4 regions of the Kitasatospora sp. NPDC023118 genome follow, and region 2 is predicted to be linked to each of the others. Evidence: riboswitches for the same ligand, from Rfam matches in the RefSeq annotation. Region 2 holds a riboswitch; each other region holds the start of a gene.
The links. A riboswitch is a leader RNA that binds a small molecule or an ion and turns the genes downstream of it on or off. The one in region 2 is predicted to bind cyclic di-AMP.
Positions count from the first base shown of each region.

Region 1: another riboswitch for cyclic di-AMP. It lies ahead of ACZ3UD_RS12300 (M23 family metallopeptidase); the one in region 2 lies ahead of ACZ3UD_RS14870 (transglycosylase family protein).
Region 3: another riboswitch for cyclic di-AMP. It lies ahead of ACZ3UD_RS04510 (M23 family metallopeptidase); the one in region 2 lies ahead of ACZ3UD_RS14870 (transglycosylase family protein).
Region 4: another riboswitch for cyclic di-AMP. It lies ahead of ACZ3UD_RS09375 (transglycosylase family protein); the one in region 2 lies ahead of ACZ3UD_RS14870 (transglycosylase family protein).

Region 1 is NZ_JBVHHW010000008.1:36,334-41,184, reverse strand. It holds gene ACZ3UD_RS12305 (APC family permease) at 1-1,523, opposite strand, end outside; gene ACZ3UD_RS12300 (M23 family metallopeptidase) at 1,897-2,859, opposite strand; cyclic di-AMP (ydaO/yuaA leader) riboswitch at 2,862-3,035, opposite strand; gene ACZ3UD_RS12295 (MFS transporter) at 3,353-4,851, shown strand, end outside.
Region 2 is NZ_JBVHHW010000010.1:14,620-19,470, forward strand. It holds gene ACZ3UD_RS14865 (sirohydrochlorin chelatase family protein) at 24-974, shown strand; cyclic di-AMP (ydaO/yuaA leader) riboswitch at 1,524-1,694, shown strand; gene ACZ3UD_RS14870 (transglycosylase family protein) at 1,681-2,940, shown strand; gene ACZ3UD_RS14875 (hypothetical protein) at 3,188-3,388, shown strand; gene ACZ3UD_RS14880 (LacI family DNA-binding transcriptional regulator) at 3,486-4,505, opposite strand; gene ACZ3UD_RS14885 (glycoside hydrolase family 13 protein) at 4,531-4,851, opposite strand, start outside.
Region 3 is NZ_JBVHHW010000003.1:24,100-28,950, reverse strand. It holds gene ACZ3UD_RS04525 (TetR/AcrR family transcriptional regulator) at 1-157, opposite strand, end outside; gene ACZ3UD_RS04520 (alpha/beta fold hydrolase) at 204-1,064, opposite strand; gene ACZ3UD_RS04515 (YiaA/YiaB family inner membrane protein) at 1,123-1,413, opposite strand; cyclic di-AMP (ydaO/yuaA leader) riboswitch at 1,610-1,768, shown strand; gene ACZ3UD_RS04510 (M23 family metallopeptidase) at 1,781-2,629, shown strand; gene ACZ3UD_RS04505 (hypothetical protein) at 2,725-3,615, opposite strand; gene ACZ3UD_RS04500 (GNAT family N-acetyltransferase) at 3,658-4,236, shown strand; gene ACZ3UD_RS04495 (sensor domain-containing protein) at 4,360-4,851, shown strand, end outside.
Region 4 is NZ_JBVHHW010000005.1:286,589-291,439, forward strand. It holds gene ACZ3UD_RS09365 (SDR family NAD(P)-dependent oxidoreductase) at 1-180, opposite strand, end outside; gene ACZ3UD_RS09370 (cytochrome P450 family protein) at 448-1,737, shown strand; cyclic di-AMP (ydaO/yuaA leader) riboswitch at 1,948-2,114, shown strand; gene ACZ3UD_RS09375 (transglycosylase family protein) at 2,119-2,901, shown strand; gene eno (phosphopyruvate hydratase) at 3,198-4,487, shown strand; gene ACZ3UD_RS09385 (FtsB family cell division protein) at 4,677-4,851, shown strand, end outside.

The DNA of each region.
Region 1 (4,851 bases), on a different contig from region 2:
GCGTCCTCCAGCACGATCCGCCCCATCCGCGCGTACCGCTCCGGCCGCCAGCGCCGCATCGCCAGCGCCAGAGCGATCCCGCCCAGGAACACCCCGATCACCAGGTACGGGATCAGCCGGAACAGCAGGGTGCCCGAGGCCGCCCCGGCCGCCGCGTCCTCGTTGACCACCAGCAGCACCACCACCCCGGCCATCGCCACCCCGCCCACCAGCGGCGCGACCAGCGTCCGGCACCAGTGCGCGGTCTCCGGGTGCCGACCCCGCACATGGAAGTACCCGACCACCGCGAAGGAGCAGAGCGTCTGCACGACGAGGATCGCCATCGTCCCCAACAGCGCGAGCAGCGTGTACAGATGGACGTACGGATCCATCCCCGCCGCCAGGAAGGCCACCACCAGCACGGCCGCGATCACCGACTGCACCACCGAGGCGAGGTACGGCGAGCCGTGCCGCGGGTGGGTCCGGCCGAGCGCCGGGTGCAGGAAGCCCTCCCGCCCGATCGCGTACAAGTACCGTGCCGCGCACTGGTGGAAGGCCATCGCGCAGGCGAACGAGCCGGTGACGACCAGCCATTGGAACACCGTCACCGCCCAGGCCCCCAGGTGCGCGCCCAAGGGGTCGAAGAACAGGCTGTTCCCGTCCTTGCCCGGCACCGTCCCGCTCGCCACCGCGATCGCATGCTCGACTCCGTTGCCGGACACGATCATCCAGGACACGAAGACGTAGAACAGCCCGATCCCGACCACCGACACCAGGGTGGCCCGCGGCACCACCCGCTTCGGGTCGCGCGACTCCTCCCCGTACATCGCGGTCGACTCGAAGCCCACCCAGGACCAGAATGCGAAGAACAGCCCCAGCCCGGCCGCCTCCGCGCCCGAACTCCCAACCCCCTTAATGGCGTTCAGCGGATTCACCGCCTCACCCACGATCCCGTCCGGCCCGCCGCCGGAGGCCAGTACGGCCAGCGAGACCGCGCCCAGCACCCCGATCTCCAGCACCAGCGCCACCCCGAGCACCTTCGCCGTCAGGTGCAGGTCGAACCACGCCATCACCCCGATCACGGCCACCCCGAACAGCGCGTACCAGCCCCAGCCGAGGTCCACCCCCAGCCGCGAACGGACCAACCCGCGCAGCGAGTACGCGAAGAAGCCGATGATCGAGGCCTCGAAGACGATGTACGCCATGACCGCGAGCAGCCCCGAGGCCATCCCGGCGACCCGGCCCAGCCCGTGCGAGATGTACCCGTAGAACGCCCCGGCGGCCGTGATGTGGCGGGCCATCGCCACGTACCCGACCGAGAACACCGTGAGCACCACGGTCGCCACGATGTACGCGGCGGGCGCGCCGACCCCGTTGCCCTGCCCGACGACGATCGGCAGGTTCCCGGTCATCGCGGTGATCGGGGCCGCGGTGGCGACCGCCATGAACACCACGCCCACCAGGCCCACCGAGCCCGCCTTCAACCGGTCGACCCCGCCCGCGCCGGACCGTTCCCCGACCGCGTCCCCGCTCCCGACCGCCATTCGGCCTCCTCGTCCGTCCAAACCCTCGCGCCCGCGGAGCAAGGCCGGGCGCCGACTGCCCGACAGCATCGCGCGACCGGGACCGCACCCGAAAGACGACGGATCTCGCCAGAGGCGGCAGGAGTTGACGCCCAGTTCGACCACTCGAACTCACCCGGATCCGCAAACGGCAACGGCCGGCCCGGCTCCACGAGGGGTCCTCACGAAGCAGGGCCGGCCTTGGGCGTGTCCCGCGCCCATGTCCACCGGTGCGGCGATCACCCGGTCGAGCGGTCACCCGACATGACCATCCCGGGCGGTCGATTCGCCCCGCACCAGCGGTGGTTCCTGAAACCCGCGGTCAGCGCGGGGTCCGAACAGGGTCTGCGCAGCGTCAGAGCGCGACGCCGTGCGCCCGCAGGTAGGTGACCGGGTTGATGTCCGAGCCGTACTCCGACCCGGTGCGGATCTCGAAGTGCAGGTGCGGCCCGGTCACGTTGCCGGTGGCGCCGGAGAGGCCGAGCCGCTGGCCGACGGTGACGGTCTGACCGATCTTCACGCCGATCACGGAGAGGTGCGCGTACTGGGCGTACTTGCCGTCGGCGAGCTTGATCTCGACCTGGTTGCCGTAGGCACCGCCGTTGCCGGCCTTCACCACGACACCGTTGGCGACCGCGCGCACCGGGGTGCCGGTGGAGGCGACGAAGTCCTGGCCGGTGTGGTGGCCGGAGGCCCACATCGAGCCGGCCACGCCGTAGGCCTCGCCCAGCACCGGGTTGGCCAGCGGGGCGACATAGCCGGAGGTGGCGGCGACCGGGGCGGCGGTGACAGCCTGGGCCGGAGCGGCGTTCTGAATCTGGGCCTGGACCTGGACGCCCGGCTTGGCGGCCTCGGTCTGAACCTGTATCTGAGCGTCGGCGGCGGCGGGAGCGCTCTGGGTGACCGGGGCGGTCGGCTCAGCCGGGGCCGCGGGCTTGACCGGGGCGGCCGGCTCGGCGGTGTCGGCGTGGGCCGCGAGCGACAGCCACTGACCCGGGAAGATCAGGTTCGGGTCGGCGCCGACCACCGAGCGGTTCTGCTCGTACAGCGCGGGCCAGCCGCCCTCGACGTTCCTGGCGTCGGCGATCTTGGACAGACTGTCGCCGCCGACGACGCGGTAGCTCTCGTGGGCGGCCGCAGGGGCCGACTCGGCGTCCGCGGCTGCGGCGTGCTGCACGACCGAGGCGGCCGGGGCGTTGTGGGCCTGGGCGCTCATCGCGGTCACGAGCGGCAGGGCGAAGGAGACACCGGTGACGGCGGTGGCGATGCCGATGCGGGCGGCGCGGGGCAGGGCGATACGACGAGCCTGAGCAGGCATGGGATTCCTCTCCGACGCCTGCGAGGTGAGCTGTCGGGTTCGGGCTGGAGTTGCCCGGCCGCATGCGCGGCTTCACCCCGAGCCGGCCCTGGACGTTCGCGCTGAACAGCGCGGACTCCGGTCCGGCGACTTACCTGTGGGTCCCCCGCTCCTGCCGTGCAGAGCTCAGTTCGAACCACCGGGCAGCGGCAGGACTCGGCGTTCCACCCGGTGGATCCACCCGGGCTGGCCAGGTGGTCGCTGAACTAAAACCCATCCGTTCGGGTGAAGCAATGTCGATCTCTTGAACCGGCGACAACCTCCCGAGGCGCGGTCACCCTCCGCATGGCCCGTTGTGCGGTGCGTACACAATCCATTCACTCGGCGCCACTGATCCACGACCCTGCGCCGACCTCGGCAGCCCAGCGCGACCCTCCGCTCACGCACCGCCCACCCCGGACACACCGCCCGGTGACCCTTGTCACGTGCACCCCGCCGGGCGCAGGATCAGGCCGTGGCCACCTCAACGGCCGGCACCCTGCGCCTGGGCACCGCGCAGGGCCGCTGGGTTCTCCTGGCAACGGTGCTCGGTTCCAGCATGGCGATGCTCGACGGCACCGTGGTGAACGTCGCCCTGCCCCGGATCGGCTCCGACCTCGGCGCCTCCCTGGCGTCCCTGCAATGGACGCTGAACGCCTATCTGCTCACCCTGGCGGGCCTGATCCTGCTCGGCGGCGCGCTCGGCGACCGGTACGGGAGGCGCAAGGTCTTCCTGATCGGCGTGGTCTGGTTCGCCGCCGCCTCCGCGGCCTGCGCCGTCGCCCCGAACATCAACGTGCTGATCGCCGCCCGCGCCGTCCAGGGCATCGGCGGGGCACTGCTCACCCCCGGCTCGCTCGCCATGCTCCAGGCGGTCTTCCATCCTGACGACCGCTCGGCGGCGGTGGGCCTGTGGTCCGGCCTCGGCGGGGTGTCCGCGGCCATCGGCCCCTTCCTCGGCGGCTGGCTGGTGGACGGCCCCGGCTGGCGCTGGATCTTCCTGCTGAACCTTCCGCTGGCCGCCGCCGTGATCGCGGTCACCTCCCGCTACGTCCCGGAGAGCCGCGACGAGTCCGCCTCCGGCCGCTTCGACGTGCCCGGCGCACTGCTCGCCGCACTCGCCCTCGGCGCGATCACCTACGCGCTCACCGCCGCCGGGGAGGGCCTGTCCCCCGCCGTCTGGCTCACCGGCGCGATCGGCCTGCTGCTCGGCACCGCCTTCGTCACCGTCGAGCGCCGCGCACCCGTTCCGATGCTGCCGCTCGGACTGTTCTCGTCCCGGCTGTTCACCGCCGTGAACCTGGTCACCCTCTGCGTCTACGCGGCCTTCAGCGGGGTGTTCTTCCTGCTGGTGGTCCAACTGCAGATCGTGTCCGGCTTCTCGCCCCTGGTCTCGGGCTTCGCCCTGGTGCCGATCACGGTGCTGATGCTGACCCTGTCGGCGCGCGCCGGCCGCCTCGGCAAGCGGATCGGCCCACGCATCCCGCTCACCGTCGGCCCCCTGCTCTGCGCCGCCGGGGTGCTGCTGATGCTGCGCACCGGTCCCGGCTCCTCCTACTGGGCGGACGTGCTGCCCGCCGTCGCGGTGATGGGCAGTGGGATGACCCTGCTGGTCGCCCCGCTGACCGCGACGGTGCTGGCCGCCGTCGACGTACGGCACGCGGGCATCGCCAGCGGCGTCAACAACGCCGCCGCCCGCGCGGCCGGCCTGCTCGCGGTGGCCGCCCTCCCGGCGCTGGCCGGCCTGAGCGGCGATGCCTACCGGGTGCCGTCCTCGGTGGACTCCGCCTTCCACACCGCGATGCTGATCTGCGCGGGCCTGCTGGTCGGCGGCGGGCTGATCGCCTTCGCCACCGTCCGGGGCAACGTGCTCACCCCGGACGAGCGCCCGGTCGCCGAGCCGAACTGCGACTGGCCCTGCGCCACCACCACCCCGCCGCTCGACCCCGGACACACCAAGACGCCCGAGGGCCC
Region 2 (4,851 bases):
GCCGATGTCCTACGATCTCCGGCATGAGCACCGCAGCCATCCCGGGCGCGCCACTGCCCGTCCGCACTCCAGGCTCCCGTGCGCGGGGGCGCCACCGCCGTCCCGAGCGCCCCGAGATCCGCACCGGCTCGCCGGCCCTGGTGCTCGCCGTACCCGCGACCGCCGGGCCCGAGTCCCGCTCGGTCGTCGAGGAACTGCTCTCGATCGTCCGTAGCGAGCACGCCGGCGTCCAGGCCGCGGTCGGCTACCTCCCGACCGGCGGCGCCGAGGGCGAGGCCGGGGACGACCGCACCGTCGCCGAGCTGCTGGCCGAGGCCGCCGAGGCCGGCCTGGCGGCGCCGGTCGTGGTGCCGCTGGTGCCCGGGCCGCACGACTTCCTGACCGGGCTTCACGCCCTCGCCGCCGAGTACGGCGCGACCGTCACCGACACGTTGGGCCCGCACCCGCTGCTGGCCGAGGCCGTGCACGTGCGGCTGTCCGAGGCCGGGCTGGCCAGGGCCGACCGGGCCCGGCTGTTCGCCATCGCGACCGCCGCGGACGGCGTGGTCCTGACCACCGTCGGCGGCGAGGACGCGGCCGCCGCGGCCGGCATCACCGGCGTGCTGCTGGCCGCCCGACTGGCCGTCCCGGTCGTCGCCGCGGCGCTCGACGTCCCCGGCTCGGTGGCCGACGCCGTCAACCACCTCAAGGAGACCGGCTCCCAGCGCCCGGCGCTGGCCCCGCTGGTGATCGGGCCCGAGGCCGACTCGGAGCTGCTCGCCACGGCCGCCGAGGAGACCGGCTGCCCGTCGGCCGCGCCGCTCGGCGCCTACCCGACCGTCGGCCAGCTGATCGCCTCCACCTACCTGGCTGCGCTGCCGACGCCGACGCCGGAGGAGCTGGCCCGGGCCGAAGCGGAGGCCGCGGCCGCCGCCGGGGCCGAGGAGGGCTCCCGCGGCGCCCACGCGGCCGCCCAGGGGCCCGTGGAGGCCTAGCGGACGGCCTGCGACCGCCGTCCCGCATTCCCGCGTCCGAGGGCCCGGAACGACTGTGTTCCGGGCCCTTCGGCTTGCGCCGGCCCGCCCTGCGGCTCGCCCTTTCCGCCGCTCCTCCACCCACCCTCGTCCGCCTCCGGCTCGCCCTGCACCTTGTCCAGGTACGGGAATTACAGGAGTTACGGGAGTTTTGGGAGTTACAGGAGAGATGGAGCGCAATGTCCGTTCTGTCACTTTTTGAAGGGAAATGCCGGGCGTGCATTCCGGCGCTCGACTCGTGACCACTCCCCCGGCGCGACCGCCGCGCCGCTGCGCGCCTCTACACTCCGTCACCCCACTTCTGAAGCGGAGACAATTGCGGGAATCCACAGCCGCATTGCCGAAAAACGATCATTTACGATCATGATTCGTGTCCAATTCGGCAGTTTCCACTAAACCGTGATGCGCGTCACAGATATTTGCAGTTTGAACTTAAGTCTGCTTAACGTGCTCCCCGTTCGTGACCACACGGACCCAGTTCATCCGCAACGCCGAGTCCTGCCGTCGGATGTCCTGGCAGCGCGAAAACGCACCACGGCAGGAGCGGGGGAACCACAGGTAAGTCGCCCCGGGCCGCTCCTCGGAACGGTCCAGGGCTAGGGGTGAAGCCGCGTCCACAGCGCGGCCGGGCAACTCCAGCCCGAATCCGACAGCTCACCTCGCAGGCGTGGGAGAGGACCGCGTCTTCATGCTGCCCACCAACGGCACCCGCCTGTCCGGCCGTACCCGTCGCGTGATCGCCGCCATCGGCGTCGCGGGCGTCGGTCTCACCATCCCGTGCCTCACCACCGGCACCGCCAACGCCGCCCCCGTCGCCACCTGGGACAAGGTCGCCCAGTGCGAGAGCAGCGGCAACTGGAGCATCAACACCGGCAACGGCTTCTACGGCGGCCTGCAGTTCACCTCCAGCACCTGGGCCGCCTTCGGCGGTACCGCGTACGCCCCGCAGGCCAACCAGGCCACCAAGGACCAGCAGATCGCCATCGCCGAGAAGGTCCTCGCCTCGCAGGGCCCGGGCGCCTGGCCCGTTTGCTCGGTCCAGGCCGGCCTGACCAAGGGCGGCGCCCCGGCCGCCGTCGACACCTCCGCCGGCACGGCCGCCAAGCCCGCGCAGAACCAGGCCCCGGCCGCGGCGCCCGCCAAGCCGGCCGCGCCCGCCCAGGAGCAGGCGCAGTCCTCCACCAGCTCCGCTAAGAGTGACTGGGCGCAGAAGCGCCAGGCCCAGGCCGGGAGCGGCGACTACACCGTCGTCGAGGGCGACTGGCTCTCCTCGATCGCCGAGAAGAACAACGTCCAGGGCGGCTGGCAGCACCTGTACGACCTCAACCGCGCCACCCTGACCGAGGGCCCGGACACCATCTACCCGGGCCAGCACCTGACCTTCGGTGACGGCGACAAGGCCCAGGCCGACAAGTCCTCCTCGTCCACCTCCGGCTCCGACTTCGGCTGGTTCAACCGCTCCCAGAAGGCCGGCCAGGCCGCGAACGGCGGTGCCGTGAACGCCAAGCCGACCGCTCAGACCCAGGCCTCGAAGCCGGCTGCCAAGCCGGCTGCCCAGGCCGCCACCGGCAGCCTGGCCGCCGCGGTGTCCTTCGCCGAGTCCAAGGTCGGCCAGGCCTACGTCTACGGCGGCACCGGCAACGGCGGCTGGGACTGCTCCGGCCTGACCCAGGCCGCGCTGCGCGCCGCGGGCATCAACATCCCGCGCGTCGCCGCCGACCAGGCCGCCGCCAGCACCCACGTCTCGCTGGACAGCCTGCAGCCGGGCGACCTGCTGTTCTGGTCGAACAACGGCCAGAACTCCGGCGTGTACCACGTCGCGATCTACATCGGCGGCGGCAAGTACGTCGAGGCGGCCAACCCGAGCTCGGGCGTGCGCGAGCAGACCATCGCCAACTGGGCCCCGGACTTCGCCGGCCGGGTCTGAACAACGACCCACGGGCCCACACGCCCACAACCCACGGGCCCACAGCTGACGGACAACAGATAACAGCTGACAGGTAACAGATTTCAGATAACAGATTTCAACATCTGTCAGCCGTCATCCGAACGCTGACCACCCGCCACCCCCAGGGAGAGTCTGGTCGCTCCTCCCCGGGGGTTCCGGCGTATTCGCATGGTGAAACCCCGCCCCGACCGACATACTCCTGCTCTGCACCCGAGGAGGAGTCACCATGGCCCAGGTCACCATCACGCTCGACGCGAACCTCGCGATAGACGCGATGTTGCTCTCCGGCACCAAAAGCCCGCAGGACGCGGTCGAACTGATCCTGCGTGACTACCTGGCCCGCGGCCGCCGCACCGAGACCCGGACCGGCGACGCGGCCGACGGCCACCGGCTCACCGCCGACCGCCCCGCCGTCCAGGATGGCTGACCGAACAGCACGGTCGAGCAACCGCACGCCGACGGGCCCCGGAGAGCAACCGCCCTCCGGGGCCCGTCAGTTGAGTACCGCCATCCGGTACCGGGGGTCAGCGCGAGCAGGCCCCGGTGGACCCGCGCATCACCAGCTCCGGCTGGAACATGAACTCCCCGCGCTGGGCGGCGTTCCCGCCGACCTCCTCCAGCAGCGCGTCCACCGCCGCCGTGGCCATCGCCTCGACCGGCTGGCGGATCGTAGTCAACGGCGGCTCGGTGAAGGCGATCAGCGGCGAGTCGTCGAAGCCGACCACCGACACGTCCTGCGGCACCGACAGCCCGCGCTGCCGCACAGCCCGGATCGCCCCGAGCGCCATCATGTCGCTCCCGCAGACGATCGCCGTGCAGCCCTTGTCGAGCAGCGCACCGGCCGCCGCGTGCCCGCCCTCCACGCTGAACAGCGTGTGGTGGACGAGCTCCTCCGCCTCCTCCTGGCTGCGCCCGAGCACCTCGCGCATCGCGGCCGTGAAGCCCTCGATCTTGCGCAGCACCGGCACGTACCGCCGCTGCCCGACCGCCAGCCCGATCCGCTCGTGCCCGAGTTCGGCCAGGTGCTGGACGGCCATCCACATCGCGGCCCGGTCGTCCGGCGAGATGAACGGCGCGTCGATCCGCTCGCTGTAGCCGTTGATCAGCACGAACGGCACTCTACGCCCGGCCAGCCGGGCGTAGCGGTCGTGGTCGGCGGTGCTGTCGGCGTGCAGCCCGGAGACGAAGACGATGCCCGCCACGCCCCGGTCGACCAGCATCTCGACCAGTTCGTCCTCGGTGGACCCGCCCGGCGTCTGGGTGCACAGCACCGGGGTGTAGCCGTGCCGGCTGAGCACCTGCTCGATCACCTGCGCCAGCGCGGGGAAGATCGGATTGCTCAGCTCCGGCGTGATCAGCCCGATCAGCCCGGCGCTGCGCTGGCGCAGCCGGGTCGGCCGCTCGTAGCCGAGCACGTCGAGCGCCGCCAGCACGGTCTGCCGGGTCGCGGCGGAGACGTTCGCCTTGCCGTTGAGTACGCGGGAGACGGTGGCTTCGCTGACCCCCGCCTGCGCCGCGATGTCTGAGAGTCGCGCCGTAGTCACGGGCCCAGAGCCTATTGCACCCACGTCAGACCGCCCACCAACCGGTGCTGTCCGGAGCGAGCATCGTCTCGCCGCCGTCCACCACGAGTTCGGTCGAGCCGAGCAGCAGTCGACCGGGCGCCGCTATCCGCACCGGCTCGCCGGTGGTGTTCACGGTGCAGACGAAGGAGCCGCGGCGGAAGGCCAGGGTGCCCTCGGGGGCGTCCAGCCACTCGACCTCGGTACCGGCGCCCAGGTCGGGCTGCGCACGGCGGACGGCCAGCGCGCTGCGGTACAGCTCCAGGGTGGAGGTCGGGTCGCCGGTCTGCGCCTCGACGCTGAGCGCGGCCCACTCGGCCGGCTGCGG
Region 3 (4,851 bases), on a different contig from region 2:
CGGTCAGGCCGCCGCTGACGTGCTTGTAAAGGGAGGGGGTGGCGACTCCCGCGCGGGCGGCGACGGAGGCCAGGGTGAGGGCCTCGGCGCCCTGCTCGTCGATGAGGGCGAGGGCGTGGTCGACGACCTGGTCCGGGGTCAGTCCTACTCGGGGCATGGGTTCGGTTTCTCCGTACGGCTGCGGTTCGGCGGGTTCGGCGGGCTCAGACGAGCTCGGCGAGGAAGGGCAGCAGGGCGTCCGCGACGGCCTGCGGGTTGTCGGCCATCGGGTAGTGGCCGGACCCCTCGATCATCACCTGCCGGGTGCCGAGCGCCGCGGCCTGGCGCTCGGCGACGGCCGCCGGGTCCGGGAAGTCGGGGTCCTTGCCGCCCATCAGGACGAGCGAGGGGCAGCGGACGGCCGCGCACCAGCCGATCGGCGCGGAGTCCCCGGTGACGTGTCCGCGGGTGGCGGTCTTGCGCCCGGGGGTGTGCAGGTCGGCGACCAGCCCGGCCACGTACGCGTCGAGGTCGGCGGGCCGGGGGCCGGGGAAGGCCATCTTGCGCAGGTAGAAGCCCCAGACGGCCGGCCAGTGGACCATCGCGGTGCCCATGACGGCCATCACGCCGCGCATCAGGGCGTTGGCCCGGTGCTCGACGAAGGCGTCGATCAGCGCGATTCCGGCGACCCGCTGGGGCGCGTCCCCGGCGAGCTTGACCACGGTCGCCCCGGTGTAGGACTGCCCGACCAGGACGGCCCGCTCGATGCCGAGGTGGTCGAGGAGGGCGAGGACGTCGGTGGCGACGGCGGCCGGGCTGTAGTCGTCCCAGACGATCGAGGACTCGCCGAAGCCGCGCACGTCCACGGTGATGACCCGGCGCCCGGCGGCGGTGAGCAGCGGGTGCAGGTGCCGGTAGGCGCGGCGGCTGTCGAGCATTCCGGGGAGCAGGACGACGGGGGCGCCGTCGCCCTGCCGGGTGTCGTCGAAGGCGATCCGGCCGCCGGGGACGTCGAGGTACTGGGTGCTCGGGGTGATGGTGCCGTTCACGGTGGTCTCCACGGGGTCGGTGCTGCCGATAGCCATAAAGCTATGGCTAATAGCCTTAGCCGTCAACCCCTTCCCCCGGTGTCCCGGGGGCGGCTCAGGCCCCCTCGACCCGGAACGGATCGTGCTCGCTGAGCAGCTTCTCCAGTCGGGCCTGGTCGACCCGGGCGACGGTGTCCGAGGACTCCTGCCGGTCCCGGATCACCTTGGCCAGCGTTAAGGCGGAGGTGACGGTGTAGAGGAGGCCGATCCCGAGGAAGGCCCTGGTCCACCCGCCGACGGGCAGGTAGGCGATCCCGGCGGCGAGGGCCCCGCCGGAGATCGCGAACGAGAGGACGGCCTGGACGTAGTACGCGGCCGTGGTGCGTGACTGCATCGGTGCGCTCATGGCGTCAGGATGCGGCGGCGCGGCCGGGCCGCACATGAGTAGGAGTACTCAGATAGACTGGGTGGATGACGGGTCGTTCGTTGACGTCCGACCACCTGCCCCCCAGCCGTCCCGGACGGATGGCTTGGAATCAGGGCCTCCTAGGATTAACGTTTGATAACGCAGCGCGGTCGTCAACGCCGTACCCAGACGGCACCGTGCGCCGTCGCCTAATCCCGCCGACCGGCCTCCGGGCAGGTCAGGGAGCCGGGGAACCACGTTCCTTGGGGTGAATCGGCGGGGCCCCGGCCCGGCCGTAGGAGACCTTCCTGCTCCGAACCCGTCAGCTAACCCGGTAGGCGCGAAGGAAGGAAAGGAGCGCGCCTCCGTGGCGTCGACGCACACCCCGGCACACCCGGCCGGCCCCGCGGCCGGTACCCAGCTCCTCGACCACCCCGGCCCGGACGGCACCGAGTCCCTCGGCACCGACGACTTCGCCCCGGAGGCCGAGGCCAACCGCCACCGGATGCCGCGTCAGACCCGCGGGGCCTCCCCGCTGCTCGGCGTCACCGCCGTCGCCGCCACCCTGGGCGCCACCGGCTTCGCCTCCGCCACCCCGGCCGCCGCGCCCGCCGTCGAGGCCGCGGACGAGGCCCCGGTCACCCTCGCCGCCGACCCCGGCCTCGCGCTCGCCGCCCGCATCCAGCAGCAGGCCGACAGCCAGCGCACCGCCGCCGAGGAGGGCGCCCGCCTGCAGGCCGCGAAGGAGGCCGAGGCGAAGGCCGCCGCCAAGGAGGCCGACGCCAAGCGCGCCGCCGACGAGACCGAGCGCGCCAAGACCGCCGCCCTCACCCTGCCGGTGAAGGACTACAACCTCTCCGCCCACTACGGCCAGAGCGCCCGCTACTGGGCCCACCTGCACACCGGCCTGGACTTCGCCGCCGACACCGGCACCCCGGTCCACGCGGTGGGCCAGGGCACCATCACCTCGGCCGGCTGGTCGGGCGCGTACGGCTACCGGATCGTCGAGACCCTGCCCGACGGCACCGAGATCTGGTACTGCCACCTCTCCTCGATCATCAAGGGCTCCGGCGCGGTCGGTGCCGGCCAGCAGATCGGCAAGGTCGGCGCGACCGGCAACGTCACCGGCCCGCACCTGCACCTGGAGGTCCGTCCGGGCGGCGGTGCCCCGGTCGACCCGGAGACCTGGCTCCAGCAGCGCGGCCTCAACCCCTGACGGAACCCCCTGAACTCCTGGTGGGAGCCCCGACGAGAAGCGGGAGCCCCTGACGCGACGGCCGAGGGCCCCGGACACCCGGGGCCCTCGGCCGTTCACTCCGCCGACTCCGCCGACTCCGCCGGCAGTTGCGCCAGGTAGGCGTCGATCTCCTCCGCCCCCGGCTCCGGCGCGAGCTCCGGGAACTCCTCCACCAGCAGCCGCGGCAGCCCCGGCACCGTCCACTCGCCGATCAGGTCGAGCGCCACCTCGGCCGCCGCCGTCTCGAACTCCCCGAAGCCCCCGGCCAGTTCGTCCGGCATGGGCCGCCCCAGCGCGTTCAGCTCGGCCAGGTTGCGGTAGCTGCGCCGCATCAGGCCCTGTTCCAGCAGTCGCCGCGCGCCGTCGGTGGCCATGCCGACCGACAGCACCCGGCCCGGCCCCCAGCCCTGCTCGTCCGGTTCGTCCAGCCAGCCGGTCGGCACCAGCGCCTCGAACCCGGCCAGCCGCTCCTCCTCGCCGAGCCCGGCGAAGCCGGCCAGCCAGTTCCGCACCGCCGCCTCGTCCGCGGTGTCCACGCCGTGGGCGTGCAGCAGCACCGCGTACAGCCGCGGCCAGGTGACCAGGTCGGCGCGGCGCAGCAGCCCGGCTGCGACCTCGCCCTGCCACTCGGCCTCGGCGTGCAGCCGCTCCTGGCGCTTGGCGTTGAGCCGCTTCGCCGCCCGCTGGTGGTCGATCAGCAGCCGCACGGCGTCGCCGTACGCGAGCGGGTCCGCATCCGGGGCGGGTTGGACGTAGAGGTGGAGCCGCTCGTACAGCAGGTGCTCCACCGCGTTGGAGGTCAGTTCGGGCCAGCCGTCGTGCATCCTGCCCTCGCCCAGTTCCAGCAGCGCCAGCACCGTGCGCAGCGGCTCCTCGGCCACCGGCGCGCGGTCCTGCTCGGCCGCCCAGTCGAGCAGGTCGGCGGCCCTGGTGCGCGGGGCGAGCCGCAGGTCTTCGTCGTTCATGTTCCGAACGGTAGCCGTCGGACGGGGGTAGGGTCGGCAGCCATGGTCCCCGTACGCCTCACCGGCCCCAGGCTCGCCATCCGCGAGTACCACCACACCCCGGAGGAACTGGACGCGCTGTACGCGCTGTACAGCGACCCGGAGGTGACCCGCTACCTCCCCTTCGAGCCGCGTGACCGGGAGACCTGCGCCGACCAGATCGAGCTGTACCTGGAGGAGGCGATGGCCGAGGAGCGGGACACCTACCGCCTCGCCGTCGTCCGGCGCGAGGACGCCGAGGACCCGGCGGACGCGCTGCCGATCGCGCACGCCAGCCTCACCCTCGGCAAGTACAGCTCCGCTCACCTCGGTTACGTGCTGAGCCGCAGGGTGTGGGGCCGCGGCTACGCGGGCGAGATCGCCGGGCTGCTCTGCGAGCTCGCCTTCGGCCCGCTCGGGCTGCACCGGCTGGCCGCCCGGGTCGACGTCGACAACACGGCCTCCGCCAGGGTGCTCACCAGGCTCGGCTTCCAGCTGGAGGGGCGGGTGCGGCACGACCTGCACAAGGGCGGCGTCTGGTCGGACTCGTACCTGTACTCGCTGCTCGTCGACGAGTGGACCGGCCCCCTCGCCTCAGGATAGGTGGGGTTAACCCCACCCCCGATGCGCCGGTCCCCCGGATGCCCCCCGACCTGCGGTTCCGCCAGACTGTACGACGTCAGCGAGTACGAACGACCGCGAGAACGAGGGGCCGGGGGCCGGGACATGAGCAGCAGCCGAAGCACGCTGGACCATGGGTGGGACGTCCTGGGCGGTCACGACGACCCGCGCCCCGCGCGGGCCCGCCGGACCGAGCAGCCGCCGCCGTTCTGGCGGGCGCCGTTCTCCGCGTCCTACTACCGCGAGATCGGCTACGCGCTCACCGGCCTGCCGGTGGCGATCGCCGGCTTCACCGTCGCGATCACCATGTTCTGCTTCGGAGCCGGCACCTTCGTCACCGTCCTCGGCCTGCCCGTGCTGGCGAGCCTGACCACCGTCGCCCGCGGCTTCGGCCGGCTGGAGCGGGCCCGGGTGCGCGGCATGCTCGGCCTGGACGTGCCCGGTTCGGCGCCGGTGCGCCAGGTCCGTCCGGGTGGCTGGGGCGCGATCACCGCTCGGCTGGCGGACGTGGCGGGCTGGAAGGCCGTGCTGTACCAGGTGGTGATGTTCCCGTGGGCGGTGTTCAGCTTCTCCATGACGCTGGTGTTCCTGCTGCTC
Region 4 (4,851 bases), on a different contig from region 2:
GACGCCGACGACGGGGCAGCCCGGCCGGTCGAGTTCGGCGGCGAGGTCCTCGGCGACACCGACATGGGTGTCGGCGATCAGCATCCCGGCGGCGCCGGCCGCGGTGAACCGGCGGGCGAGGCCGGCTCCCGAACCGCCGTCGAGGACCGCGATGACGACGACTGCCCCGCTGACCCGCATGGCCTGCTCCTCCCTGTGGGCGACACCGCACCGGCGCCCACGCATACTGCGGAGGATCGTAGGCACGACCTGACCCTCCGCAACAGGGATTACCCCGCAGGTGACCAGACTCACGCCCGGCACCCGGCCAAGAGCTGTCCAAGAGCTGTCCACGGACCGTCCACTGGCCGTCCACGGAGCGTTGGCGACCCGCTCGCGCGCCGTTCGCGAGGTGTTGACGGTCGGGAACGGTCAGGACGCGCCCGACCCAGCGGTTACGGTCGACCCATGCCTGCTCAGCCCGACGCCGCCCAGCCCGCCCCGCAGCTCTTCACCTGGGAGTTCGCCGCCGACCCGTACCCGGCCTACGCCTGGCTGCGCGAGCACGCCCCGGTGCACCGCACCAGGCTGCCGAGCGGCGTCGAGGCCTGGCTGGTGACGCGGTACGCGGACGCCCGGCAGGCGCTGGCGGACAGCCGGTTGTCGAAGAACCCGGCGCACCACAGCGAGCAGGCGCATCGCACCGGCCGGGTGGGCATCCCGGGGGAGCGGCAGGCGGACCTGATGACCCACCTGCTGAACATCGACCCGCCGGACCACACCCGGCTGCGCCGGCTGGTGTCCAAGGCGTTCACGCCGCGCCGGGTGGCCGAGTTCGAGCCGCGGGTGCAGCAGCTCACCGACCGGCTGATCGACGGCTTCGCGCAGCGCGGCTCGGCGGACCTGATCCACGAGTTCGCCTTCCCGCTCCCCATCTACGCCATCTGCGACATGCTGGGCGTGCCGGCCGAGGACCAGGACGACTTCCGCGACTGGGCCGGGATGATGATCCGACATGGCGGGGGCCAGCGCGGCGGCGTGGGACGGGCGGTGAAGCGGATGCGGGCGTACCTGCTGGAGCTGATCCACCGCAAGCGGGCGGACCTCGGTGACGACCTGATCTCCGGTCTGATCAGAGCCAGTGACCACGGCGAGCACCTGACCGAGAACGAGGCGGCCGCGATGGCCTTCATCCTGCTGTTCGCCGGTTTCGAGACGACCGTCAACCTGATCGGCAACGGGACGTACGCGCTGCTGCGCAACCCGGGGCAGCGGGCGCTGCTGCAGGAGTCGGTAGTGCGCGGGGAGACCGCGCTGCTGGAGACCGGGATCGAGGAACTCCTGCGCTACGACGGGCCGGTGGAACTGGCGACCTGGCGGTTCGCGACCAGGCCGCTGGCCATCGGCGGGGTGGACATCCCGGTGGGCGATCCGGTGCTGGTGGTGCTGGCGGCGGCGGACCGCGACCCGGCCCGGTTCGCGGAGGAGAACACCCTCGACCTGGCCCGAACCGACAATCCCCACCTGGGGTTCGGGCACGGCATCCACTACTGCATCGGCGCCCCGCTGGCCCGGCTCGAAGGACGCGCCGCGCTGGCCACGCTGCTTTCCCGACTGCCCGATCTGCGACTGGCCGAAAGCCCGGAGAATCTCCGCTGGCGGGGTGGTCTGATCATGCGCGGATTGCGCGAACTTCCGGTCGAATTCAGTCCCGAGATCCGCTCTCCGCATGCGCTTCCTGAGGCCCCGACACGCTGACTGGACGTCGTTGACGCGCTCCTGATGGCGGTGTGAACACCCATCAATCCGGACAAACAGGCGCAGTTGGTAGGCGATTGATCACATGCCGTAATTTCTGTGTGATGTCGGTGATATGAGCTTGTGATTGGTCTGAGGATCTGTCTAGTCTCCCTGGAGTTCGCAGCTGCGGACCTCGTGCGCGGAACGCCGAATCCTGCCCGCCGCGCCACGGGAAACCGACCAGACCCTTGGGCAGGGGCGGGGGAACCAGGTTTGTTGCCGTCCCCCACGGCTTGGGGTGAAGCCGCCCGAGCGGAACGTCTCCGCGCACGGCGGCCGGGCCACCTCCCGGTCCGAACCCGACAGCTCACCTCGCAGGCGTGCGGAGAGGGACCCTTCATGCTGTTCGTTGGAACTGGCCGTCACCGTCGTCGCACCCAGGCCGAGAAGGCCATCGCCGTCGCCGGTGTGGCCGGCGTCGGACTCGCGATGCCGCTCCTCGCCGCCACCGGCGCCTCCGCCGCCCCGGCCTCCGCCTGGGACTCCGTCGCCCAGTGCGAGAGCGGCGGCGACTGGAGCATCAACACCGGCAACGGCTTCTACGGCGGCCTGCAGTTCACCTCCAGCACCTGGAAGGCGTACGGCGGCACCGCCTACGCGCCGCAGGCCAACCAGGCCAGCAAGGGCCAGCAGATATCGGTCGCCGAGAAGGTGCTGGCCTCCCAGGGCCCGGGCGCCTGGCCGGTCTGCTCCGTCAAGGCGGGTCTGAGCAAGGGCGGTGCCCCGGCCGCGGTCGACACCTCCTCGGACGCCAAGCCGCAGTCCGCCCCCCAGCAGCAGACGCCCAAGCAGCAGGCCCCGAAGCAGCAGGCCCCCAAGGCGGACGCGAAGCCCGCCCAGCCGTACGCTCCGAAGCACGCCGCCCCGAAGCAGGCCGAGAAGCCCGCCGAGCAGCCGGTCCAGCAGTACGTTCCGAAGCACGCCGCCCCGCGCGCCGCCCAGCCGGCCCAGGCCGCCCCGGCCGGCCACGACTACACCGTCCACTCCGGTGACACCCTGTCGAGCATCGCCGCCGCCCAGGGCGTGTCCGGCGGCTGGCAGGCGCTGTACGACGGCAACCGCGGCACGGTCGGCGGCGACCCGAACCTGATCATGCCCGGCCAGGTCCTGCACCTCGGCTGAACCGGTCGGTAGGGCCTCGGCCGAGACGGTCCGTAGGACCTCGAACAGCACCCCGGGGACGAAGGGGGCCGCGCCCGGCCCCCTTCGTCCGCATTCGTCCGCGCCGGGGGCTGGGGGGACAAGCTGGGACAAGCAGGTGAACTACCGGTGGGTAGCAGGGCCACACGCCGAGACGGGACCGAGGCCAACGTGGCCCCGGGAGCCCGGGCGGTTAGGCTCTGGTCGTAACGACTCCGCAATCGTCCCGCCGACAGCACCACCGTCAGCCGGACCCTGCTCCCGCAAGGAGATGCCTCGTGCCGTCCATCGATGTCGTCGTAGCCCGTGAGATCCTCGACTCGCGCGGCAACCCCACGGTCGAGGTCGAGGTCGGCCTCGACGACGGAAGCACCGGTCGTGCCGCTGTCCCGTCGGGTGCCTCGACCGGCGCCTTCGAGGCGCTGGAGCTGCGCGACGGTGACAAGAACCGCTACTTCGGCAAGGGCGTCGAGAAGGCCGTTCTGGCCGTCATCGAGCAGATCGGCCCGGAGCTCGTCGGCTACGACGCCACCGAGCAGCGCCTGATCGACCAGGCCATGCTCGACCTGGACGCCACCCCCGACAAGTCCTCGCTCGGCGCCAACGCCATCCTGGGCGTCTCGCTGGCCGTCGCGCACGCCGCGTCCGAGGCCAGCGACCTGCCGCTGTTCCGCTACCTGGGCGGCCCGAACGCGCACGTCCTGCCGGTCCCGATGATGAACATCCTCAACGGCGGCTCGCACGCGGACTCCAACGTCGACATCCAGGAGTTCATGATCGCCCCGATCGGCGCGGAGTCCTTCTCCGAGGCCGTCCGCTGGGGCGTCGAGGTCTACCACACCCTCAAGGGCGTGCTGAAGGACCGCGGCCTGTCCACCGGCCTCGGCGACGAGGGCGGCTTCGCGCCGAACCTGGACAGCAACCGCGAGGCCCTGGACCTCATCATGGAGGCGATCCAGAAGGCCGGCTACGTGCCCGGCCGTGACGTCGCGCTGGCCCTGGACGTCGCCTCCTCCGAGTTCTACCAGGACGGCGCCTACCAGTTCGAGGGCAAGGCCCTCTCGGCCGCCGAGCTCATCGAGTACTACGCCGAGCTGGTCGCCGCCTACCCGCTGGTCTCCATCGAGGACCCGCTGGACGAGTCGGACTGGGACGGCTGGAAGGCCATGACCGTCAAGCTGGGCGACAAGGTCCAGCTGGTCGGTGACGACCTGTTCGTCACCAACCCGGCCCGCCTGGCCAAGGGCATCGAGACCGGCACCGCCAACGCGCTGCTGGTGAAGGTGAACCAGATCGGCTCGCTGACCGAGACCCTGGACGCCGTCGAGCTGGCCCAGCGCAACGGCTACCGCTGCATGATGTCGCACCGCTCCGGCGAGACCGAGGACGTCACCATCGCCGACCTGGCCGTCGCCACCAACTGCGGCCAGATCAAGACCGGTGCCCCGGCCCGCTCCGAGCGCGTCGCCAAGTACAACCAGCTGCTGCGCATCGAGGAGATCCTCGACGACGCCGCCGAGTACGCCGGCCGCGGCGCCTTCCCGCGCTTCCGCTTCGCGGACCAGTAAGCACAGTCGCTTCGCGGACCGGTGAGCACAGTCGCTCCGCGACCGGTGAGCACAGCAAGCACGAGGGCTGAGCAGCCGAGCTAGCGCAAGCCTGACCGGTGCCCCGCCGCACACCCCGTAGGGTGGACGGCGGGGCACCGTCGCGACCAGGAGGGGATACGGGAGATGGCTGGCTGGAGGATCCCGGGCTTGGCGGCCCGACCTCGGTTCACGAGCCGGGCGACCGTCCTCGTCCTGGTGCTCTGCTCCCTGGTGGCGATCCTCGCCTACCCGACGCGGCAGTTCATCTCCCAGCGCGCGGAGATCTCCGCCCAGCGGGCGAAGGCCGACCACGTGCGCCAGCAGGTCGACCAGCTGCGCCGGG